One region of the Isoptericola sp. Y581 genome, then DNA from elsewhere that is predicted to be linked to it. Evidence: riboswitches for the same ligand, from Rfam matches in the RefSeq annotation. Region 1 holds a riboswitch; the other holds the start of a gene.
What was found. A riboswitch is a leader RNA that binds a small molecule or an ion and turns the genes downstream of it on or off. The one in region 1 is predicted to bind S-adenosylmethionine.
Positions count from the first base shown of each region.

Region 2: it holds a riboswitch for S-adenosylmethionine, as region 1 does, so the genes downstream of both, AC1C2W_RS17575 (methylenetetrahydrofolate reductase) here and AC1C2W_RS11505 (aminotransferase class V-fold PLP-dependent enzyme) in region 1, are expected to answer to the same signal.

Region 1 is NZ_JCAIUK010000005.1:222,146-226,542, reverse strand. It holds gene AC1C2W_RS11515 (serine/threonine-protein kinase) at 112-1,338, opposite strand; gene AC1C2W_RS11510 (RNA polymerase sigma factor) at 1,338-2,000, opposite strand; SAM riboswitch class IV at 2,109-2,225, shown strand; gene AC1C2W_RS11505 (aminotransferase class V-fold PLP-dependent enzyme) at 2,260-3,747, shown strand; gene AC1C2W_RS11500 (CsbD family protein) at 3,820-3,993, opposite strand; gene AC1C2W_RS11495 (amidase) at 4,142-4,397, opposite strand, start outside.
Region 2 is NZ_JCAIUK010000009.1:169,657-174,053, reverse strand. It holds gene AC1C2W_RS17595 (hypothetical protein) at 1-322, shown strand, start outside; gene AC1C2W_RS17590 (contact-dependent growth inhibition system immunity protein) at 364-516, shown strand; gene AC1C2W_RS17585 (hypothetical protein) at 637-810, shown strand; gene AC1C2W_RS17580 (NADP-dependent oxidoreductase) at 934-1,836, shown strand; SAM riboswitch class I at 1,917-2,023, shown strand; gene AC1C2W_RS17575 (methylenetetrahydrofolate reductase) at 2,029-3,051, shown strand; gene metE (5-methyltetrahydropteroyltriglutamate--homocysteine S-methyltransferase) at 3,151-4,397, shown strand, end outside.

The DNA.
Region 1 (4,397 bases):
TGAGTCGCGCGGGACGGCGGAATGGTTGCACGCCGGCCAGACTTATTCGCACGAGTTTCGGCCGGCTTCTTCGCCCGGCTCCTTGGCCCCCTCACCGCGGTCGCCGTGGTGTCAGCCCGGGTCGGCCACGTCGAGGTGGTGCACGGCCATGACGGCCGTGCCGTCGGCGGCCCGCGCCTCGAGCACGACCTCGGCGCGCCCGGCGCTGGTCGCCTTGAGCTCGACGGTGCCGTCGTCGGCCGTGTAGGCCCCGGTGGGCAGGGTCCACACCCAGTGGTCGGCCCCGGTGACCCGGGCCGTGAGCGTGACGGGCTCCCCGACGACGGCGGACTCCGGCCCGGAGATCGCGACGCTGGCGGCGCCGGCGCTCGCGCGGGGCTGGCCGTCGAGCCACGCGGCGGCGCCCAGCCCCGCGCCGAGGCCGACCCCGGCGCCCAGCACGACGGCGACGACGGCCGTCGTCGTCGTGCGGCGCCGTCGGCTGAGAGCCCCCGGGGCCGCCGACCCGGCGGGCGTGCCGTGCGCCTCGTCCGCGGGCGCGAGCGTGGCCTCCACGTCCGCGAGCCACGCGGCGACGTCGGGATGCCGCCTCGACGGGGAGTCCGCGAGGCTGCGGCGCAGCGCCCGCGGCAGGCCGCGCGGCAGGTCGGCGCCCTCGGCGAGCCAGCCGAGCAGCGCCGACATCGCCCACAGGTCCGCGCGGGTGTCGACCGTGCCGGGGCCGTCCTGCTCGGGCGGCCGGAACCCGCTGGTGCCGCCCGCGACGGTGAGCCCGGAGCTGCGGGCCAGGTCCTTGCACATGCCGAGGTCGGCCACGACGAGCCGCTCGTCGGGGCGCACGACGGCGAACGGGGCCTCGCCGGGCGCCGGGCCGTCGGCGGGGGCGTCGGGCCCGGTGCGCAGCAGCACGTTGCCCGGGCTGAGGTCGCGGTGCACCAGGCGGGCGGCGTGCACCGCCTCGACCGCGGCGGCCAGCCCGCGGGCGACGGCGAGCACGTCCGCGGGGCTCGCCGTCCAGCCGTCCGCGCGGAGCCTGGCGACCCGCTCGGCGAGCGTGCCGCGGTCGGCGTGCTCGAGCACGAGGTACGGCTGCTGGCGGTCGCTCTCGCCGATGTCGTAGACGGTGACGACGTGCGGGCTCGCGACCCGGCGCAGCGCCCGGCCCTCGGCGATGAAGCGCTCGCGGATCTCCGGGTTGAGGCTGTGATTCTCCGCGAGGACCTTCACGACCACGGTGTCGTCGAGCCGCTCGTCGACGGCGCGGTGCACGGTGGCGAACGACCCGACGCCGATGACGTCCCCGACCCGGTACCGCCCCATCAGCTCCTGACCGGCCATCAGAGTGCGCCCCCGAGGGCGGCGGCGACCAGGGCGCGGCCGCGCGACACCTGGGACTTCACGGTGCCGAGGCTGCGGCCCAGCCGGTCGGCGACCTCGGCGTACGGCAGGCCCTCGATGTCGCGCAGCGTCACGGGCTCACGGTAGAGGTCCGGCAGGGCGACGAGCGCGTCGCGCACCGTGGCGCGCGTGGCGATGAACGAGCTCATCCGCGTGCCGGGGGCGGCGTCGTCGTCGGGCAGGGGGGACGTGGCCCGCTGGCGCCGCAGGTGGTCCACCACGCGGTGGCGCACGATGCCGTGCACCCACGTGGTGACCTTCGAGGCGCCGGCGAACGACCTCACCGACCCCGCGACGGAGATCAGCACGTCCTGGCACACGTCGTCCACCGCCGACTCGTCGAGGAGCGCGCCGCGCACGAACCGCCCCACCACACCCGACTCGTCGAGCAGCTCGACCAGCAGCTCGGTGCAGAGCGCGGAGCCGGTGGCGGCGTGCCGGCCCAGCACGTCGAGCACGTCGTCCGGCCCGGCGGCGGCCACGGCCTCGGCCACGGCGCGCCGGGCGGCGTGCGCGTCACCGGTACGGAGCGCGACGTCGAGCTCCGCGCCGGGGAGGAGCGCGTCGACGTCGAGGGTCGTGGCGCGGCGGACGGAGACCATGCACGGACTCTCCCGGGCGCCGGGCGCCGGGGCCAGCCCGTGCCCGCATCGTGAGAAGCCCGTCCCAGCGCTTGACGACGTGGGCCGGTCACCGCACGATGGGCGGCAGGTCAAGAGCGCCAGCGACAAGCCCCGGCTCGCTGGCCGGCAACCCTCCTCTCGCGGCGGGGTGCCCCGGGTGACGACCAGGCTCTGCGCCGTCCGGCGCCAGGGCAAGCGCGGGGAGGTACCTCCCCGGCACCACCGAGGAGGACCAGCCATGACTACGCTCACCACGCAGCTCGACCGGCCGCAGCTCCACCGGCCGCAGAACGCCCCCACTGACGGCGTGGCCGCGACCGACGCCGCCCCGCCGGTGCACGACGTCGCCCCCGTGCTGCCCGTCGTCGGCGCCGACACCCTCGTGCCTCTCGTCGACGGCCGCTACGTGCCGTACGCCAACCTCGACGTCGCCGCGTCCGCGCCCGCCCTGCAGGCGGTGTCCGACCGCGTCACCCAGGTGCTGCCCCTGTACGCGAGCGTGCACCGCGGGGCCGGGTACCTGTCGCAGGTCTCGACCGCGCTCTACGAGACGGCGCGCCGCACGATCGGCGCCTTCGTCGGCGCACGCGACGACGACCTGACCATCGTCACCCGCAACACCACCGACTCCCTCAACCTGCTGGCCGGCTGCGTGCCCGTCGACCCGGTGACGGGCGAGCCGGGACGGATGCTGGTGCTCGACATCGAGCACCACGCCAACCTGCTGCCCTGGCAGCGGTCCACGGACGCCACCGTCGTGACCGGCGGCCCGTCGGTCGCCGCGACGCTCGCGGAGATCACCGAGGAGCTGGCCGCGGGGGTCGCCACCGGCCGGCCGTACGCGCTGCTCGCGCTCACCGGCGCGTCGAACGTCACGGGCGAGGCGCTGCCGGTGGCCGACGTCGTCGCCGCGGCGCACGGAGCGGGCGCGCGCGTCGTCCTCGACGGCGCGCAGCTCGTGCCGCACCGCCGCTTCTCCCTCGAGGAGACCGGGGTCGACTACGTCGCGTTCTCCGGGCACAAGACGTACGCGCCGTTCGGCGCCGGTGCCCTGGTCGGGCGGCGCGACTGGTTGGACGGCGGCACCCCGTACCTCGCCGGCGGCGGCGCGGTGCGCCGGGTGCGCACGGCGGGCACGGACTGGCACGAGGGGCCGGCGCGGCACGAGGCCGGGTCGCCCAACGTGATCGGCGCGGTGGCGCTCGCCGCCGCGTGCGACGAGCTCGCCGCCCTCGACCCGCGCGTCGTGGGCGCGCACGAGGACGTGCTGCGGCGCCGGCTGGTCGCGGGCCTCGAGGAGGTCGACCGGGTCGAGGTCGTGCACGTGTGGGACGACGCCGTCGACCCGGTGGGCGTCGTGACGTTCACCGTCTCCGGCTACGACCCGGGCCTGGTCGCCGCCTACCTGTCGGCCGAGCACGGCATCGGCGTGCGCGACGGCCGGTTCTGCGCGCACCCGCTGCTCGGGCGCCTCGGGTTCGACGCCGGGGCGGTGCGGGCGTCGGTCGGCCTCGGCACGGCGGGCGAGGAGGTCGAGCGGCTCGTCGCCGCCGTCCGGTCGCTCGTCACGGATGGGCCGCAGGCGCGCTACGACGTGGTGGACTCCCTGTGGGTCGTGGTCGAGGACCCGCGCCCCGTGCCCCCGGGCTCCGGCCTGGAGGGTCTGCTGGCCACCGCCGCCCTCGGCGCCGACGAGGCGTTCGGCTGCCTGCCCGACGACGTCTGACCGCTCGAGAGAACTTCCGGACATGACGACGGGGGTGCCACCGCTGGTGGCGCCCCCGTCGTCGTGGGCAGGTCAGCGCTTGAACGCGTCCTTGACGTTGTCGCCCGCCTGCTTGAGGTCCGCTCCGGCCTGCTGGGACTTTCCCTCGGCCTCTTTCTTCTCGTCGTCGGTGAGCTTGCCCGCTGTCTCCTTGGCCTTGCCCTCACCCTTGTCAGCCAGGTGCTTGGCCTTGTCTGCGAGTCCCATCGGGGCTCCTTCCGTCGCACGAACGACCTCGAACGTCGACCGTAGGCGAGCCCGCGGCCGTTCGCACCCGGGCGTACTAATCCGTTCCCTGTGTGGCGCCCACGCCGGCCAGCCGCGCTCACGGCGATGACCGGGTGGGCGTCGCCGCTCACCAGGCCGGCGGGTGCCGGTCCGCCCACCGCAGGCGGTCCTCGAGCTGGGCCGCGAGAGCGAGCAGCGTCGTCTCACCGCCCGGGCGGCCGATCAGCTGCACGCCCATGGGCAGGCCGTCCTTGGTCATGTGCGTCGGGACGCTGATCGCGGGCAGCCCCGCCACGTTGAGCATCGACGTCCACGGCGTGTACTGGCACTGCTGCTCGAAGTTGCGCTCCGGGTCCTCGGGGTCGAACCAGCCGAGCGGGCGG
Region 2 (4,397 bases), on a different contig from region 1:
CCGTGAGCTCGCTGCAGAATTGGCATCCCCCACAGCAAGAGCACGAGACTTCGCCGCCGAGAAGGTGACGGATTGGCTCTCGGAAAGCATCGCCCCTCAGCTGGCCGCAGCCCTCGCCCGAGTGCTGGAGGTCGCTCTCTCACTCGAGGACGACGAGACGGCCTTGCGGTCCCAACTCAATGCCTTGAGCGAGATCTCATCCTACGGGCTCGTACCCAAGGACGTAATCGCGCGGGTCATCTCAAGCAGGGAATGGGACTATCGTTGGGCGAGCGACTTTATCGAAGGACTTAGGGACGACCTGCCGATTGCGCCCGAGTAGACATGGGCTAATAGTTTCGGCCCAGTCAAGAGGTTTCACTAATCGCACGAGCGTACATTCACCAGGACCATGACACCGAGGCCCCGACCCCACTCGGAGTGGTCGACGTGTTCCGGTCGGCGGAGACGCCTGAGATCGTGGCAGAGCTCGAGGCCGAGATCGATGACGTGCTAGCCGGTAACCCCAGCGTGTGAGCTTCCGCAAGTGGTTCACCGGCATGTCGTCGGCGCTCCGGTGAGCGTCCTGATCGACGGTTCCGCCGTCGTGGCCCTGCTCGGCTGGGCCGACGAGCCGGACGGACTCCCGCCCGCGCTGTGTCACCCCGCCGCCGCGGGACGCTGGACCTCCACCTGTGGGGCGGGTGCATCGTCGCCTCCAGCGAAGACCGCCTCGCGACCCTTGCCGCAGACCTGCCCGACGTCGTCCCCGGCGTCGCGAACGTCCCCTGGGAGACCGTCGTCGGGCTGGCGAGCGGGCCCGCACTCTGACGACACCGGGACGATGGCGCTGGCCACGGACGACCTGACGGTGGACGATCGTCGCGATGAGGTCTTGACCGCCGACCAGACGGTCGGGGAAACCTCCGACCTGCAACACCTGAGGGAGTGAACGTGCTGGCGATGGTGTTCGAGACGTACGGCGGCCCGGACGTGCTGCACCTGGCCGAGATGCCCGACCCCGAGCCCGGGCCGGGCCGGGTGCGTGTGCGCGTGGAGGCGGCGGCCGTCAACGTCTGGGACACCAAGGCCCGCAGCGGGGCGGGCTCGGACGCCGCGTCACCGCAGTCCCCCGTCGTGCCGGGGCTGGAGATCGCCGGCGTCGTCGACGCGCTGGGCGACGGCGTGACGGGCGCCGCCGTCGGCGACCGGGTCGTGGGCTTCGCCGCCACCGGCGGGTATGCCGAGCTCGCGCTCACCAGGGTCTTCGCCCCCGTCCCCGACGGCCTGCCCGCGACGGCGGCCGTCACGCTTCCCGTCGCGGCCGAGACCGCCGTCCGCGCGCTGCGGCGCCTCGACGTGCGCCCGGGCGAGACGCTGCTGGTGCACGGCGCGTCGGGGTCCGTGGGCGAGCTGGCGACACAGCTCGCGGCGCGGCGCGGCGTCCGGGTGATCGGGACGGCGTCGCCGCGGAACCAGGACCGGGTCGCCGCCCTCGGCGCCACGCCGACGCCCTACGGCGAGGGCCTCGTGGAGCGGGTGCGCTCCCTCGCCCCCGACGGCGTGGACGCCGTCCTCGACACGACCGGCGCGGGCGTGCTGCCCGACTCGATCGAGCTGCGCGGCGGCACCGACCGGATCGTCACCATCGCGGACGACGGCGCGGCCGAGCTCGGCGTGGAGTTCAGCTCCCGGTCCGAGCGCGACGCCGGCGAGCTCGCCGAGGTCGTCGCGGCGCTCACCCGCGGGGAGCTCACCACGACGGTCGCCGCGGTGCTGCCACTCGCCGACGCGCCCCGCGCCCACGCGCTCGTCGAGAGCGGACACGCGGGCGGCAAAGTCGTGCTGGTGCCCTGACCTGGGCGGCGACGACCGGCCGATCTCACCCAGCGGTCTCATCCTCGCCCGCATCGCGGATGGTGCGTACGATCGAGGTCCAGCCATCCAGAGCGGCCGAGAGTCCTGGCTCGACGACGCCGCAGCAACCCGTTCTCCGACGGAAGCCTCCCGAGGACGAAGGTGCTCACGCCAGGATCGATGGAGTGACGCATGGTCGCAGAGGCATCTCTTCCGCCCACCCCGGCGCTGCCCGCACGCCCGACGATCTCGTTCGAGCTGATGCCGCCGCGTCGGCCCCACGCCGCCCCGAAGTTCTGGGAGACGGCGCGCCGGCTCGTGGCCACGCACCCGGACTTCGTCTCCGTGACGTACGGCGCGGGCGGGGGTGACCGGGCGACCGCCCGGCAGGTGGTGTCCACCCTGCTCGAGGGCACGCCCGTCCTGCCCGTCGCGCACCTGACATGCGTGGGCGCCTCCCGCGAGGACGTCTCCGCCGTCATCGACGACTTCCTCGCCGCCGGCACGCGGGCCTTCCTCGCCCTGCGCGGCGACCCCCCGAAGGACCAGCCGGACTGGCGCCCGCCCGCGGACGGCGTCGAGTCGTCGATCGATCTGGTGCACCTGCTGCGCGAGATCGAAGCCCGGCGGTGCGCCGCCGACCCGGGGGCCGCCCTGCGGGGCGCCGCCCGGCCGCTGACCATCGCCGTCGCGACGTTCGTCGACGGCAACGTGCAGGCCGGCACCACCCGGACCCAGGAGGTGCAGCGCCTGCTGGAGAAGCAGCAGGCGGGCGCCGGGTTCGCCATCACCCAGATCTTCTACGAGGCCGACTCGTACACCGACTTCGTCGCCGAGGCCCGCGCAGCCGGCGTGACGATCCCGATCCTCGCCGGGCAGCTGCCCACGACCGAGCCGCGCCGGCTCCGTCGCGTCGAGGAGCTCACCGGCGTCCGCGCGCCCCAGCACCTGCTGGACGCGCTCGACGCCCTACCGGACCCGGAGGCGCAGCACGCCTACGGCACCGCGCGCGCCGTCGAGCTCGCCCAGCACGTACTCGACGCCGGCGCACCCGGCATCCACGTGTACACGTTCAACAAGTACCGTCCCGCTCTGGACCTGCTCGAGGGTGTGCACCTCGGCGGACCGGCGTCGCCCGACGAGCCGTCGGACGACGCGGACCTGGCCAGAAGGCCGTGGGTACCGGGCATCCCGACACAGGCTCCCGCCGTCTGACCCCGTCGGCGGTCGAGCCCGTCGAGACCCGGCTCCGGGTTTCGACAGGCTCAACCAGCGACGTCAGACGATCCCGGAGCCCACCCGTGAGGAGTGCTCATGTCCACATCCCCGTCCACCCCCGCCTTCCCCGGCGGCACCGTCCTCGGCTACCCGCGCATCGGGCGCCGGCGTGAGCTCAAGCGCGCCGTCGAGTCGTTCTGGGCGCTGCCGGCCGACGAGCGCACCGACGCCGTCGACCTGGAGATCGCGGCCGGCGCGCTGCGCAACGACACCGTCCGCCGCCTCGCGGCACTCGGGCTGAACCCCGACGACGGGTCCGTGCCCGGCTCGTTCTCGTACTACGACCAGGTGCTCGACGTCGTCGCCCTCCTGGGCGCGGTGCCCGAGCGGTTCCGCGACCTGCTCGACCCGGATGACGGGTCCCTCGAGCTCGACGGCTACTTCACGGTGGCCCGCGGCCGCGGCGAGGACGCGCCGCTCGAGATGACCAAGTGGTTCGACACGAACTACCACTACCTGGTGCCCGAGATCAGCGAGACCACGCCGATCTCGTTCGCCGACCACCGGATCGTGCGCGAGTACGCCGAGGCCAAGGAGGCCGGCGTCACGACGCGCCCGGTGCTCGTGGGCCCGGTGACGTTCCTCGCGTTGTCGAAGAAGGCGGACGAGGCGGGCGCCGGGTTCCGCCCGCTCGACCGGCTCGACGACGTCGTCGCCGCGTACGCGGAGCTGCTGCGGGCGCTCGCCGCCGTCGGCGCCCCGTGGGTGCAGCTCGACGAGCCGGCGCTCGTCACCGACTCCGTCGACGCGACCTTCGAGGAGCTCTCCGACGCCGTGACCCGCGCGTACGCAGCGCTCGCCACAGACCTCTCGGTCGACGCCGACGACCCCGCCGCCGCGCGGCCCGCGATCCTCGTGTCCGCGCCGTTCGGCGGGCTGGGCGACGACGGGCTCGCGCTGCTCGCGGGCACCGACGTGGACGCGATCGCGATCGACCTCGTCAAGGGCGCCGTGCCCGCCGCGCCCGAGGGCGGGGTGCCCGGGCTCGCCGGCAAGACGCTCGTCGCGGGCGTCGTGGACGGCCACAACATCTGGCGCGCCGACCTGGCCGCCAAGCTCGACGTCGCCGAGTCGCTGCGCCCGCTGGGCGCCGGGGCCCTCGCCGTCGGCACGTCGACGTCGCTGCTGCACGTGCCGCACGACGTCGAGGACGAGGTCTTCGGCGCGGGCACCGGCACCGTGCTCGACCCCCGCCTGCGCGACTGGCTGGCGTTCGCCGACCAGAAGGTCGGCGAGGTCGCGATCCTGGCCCGCGGGCTCGCCGAGGGCCGGGACGCCGTGGC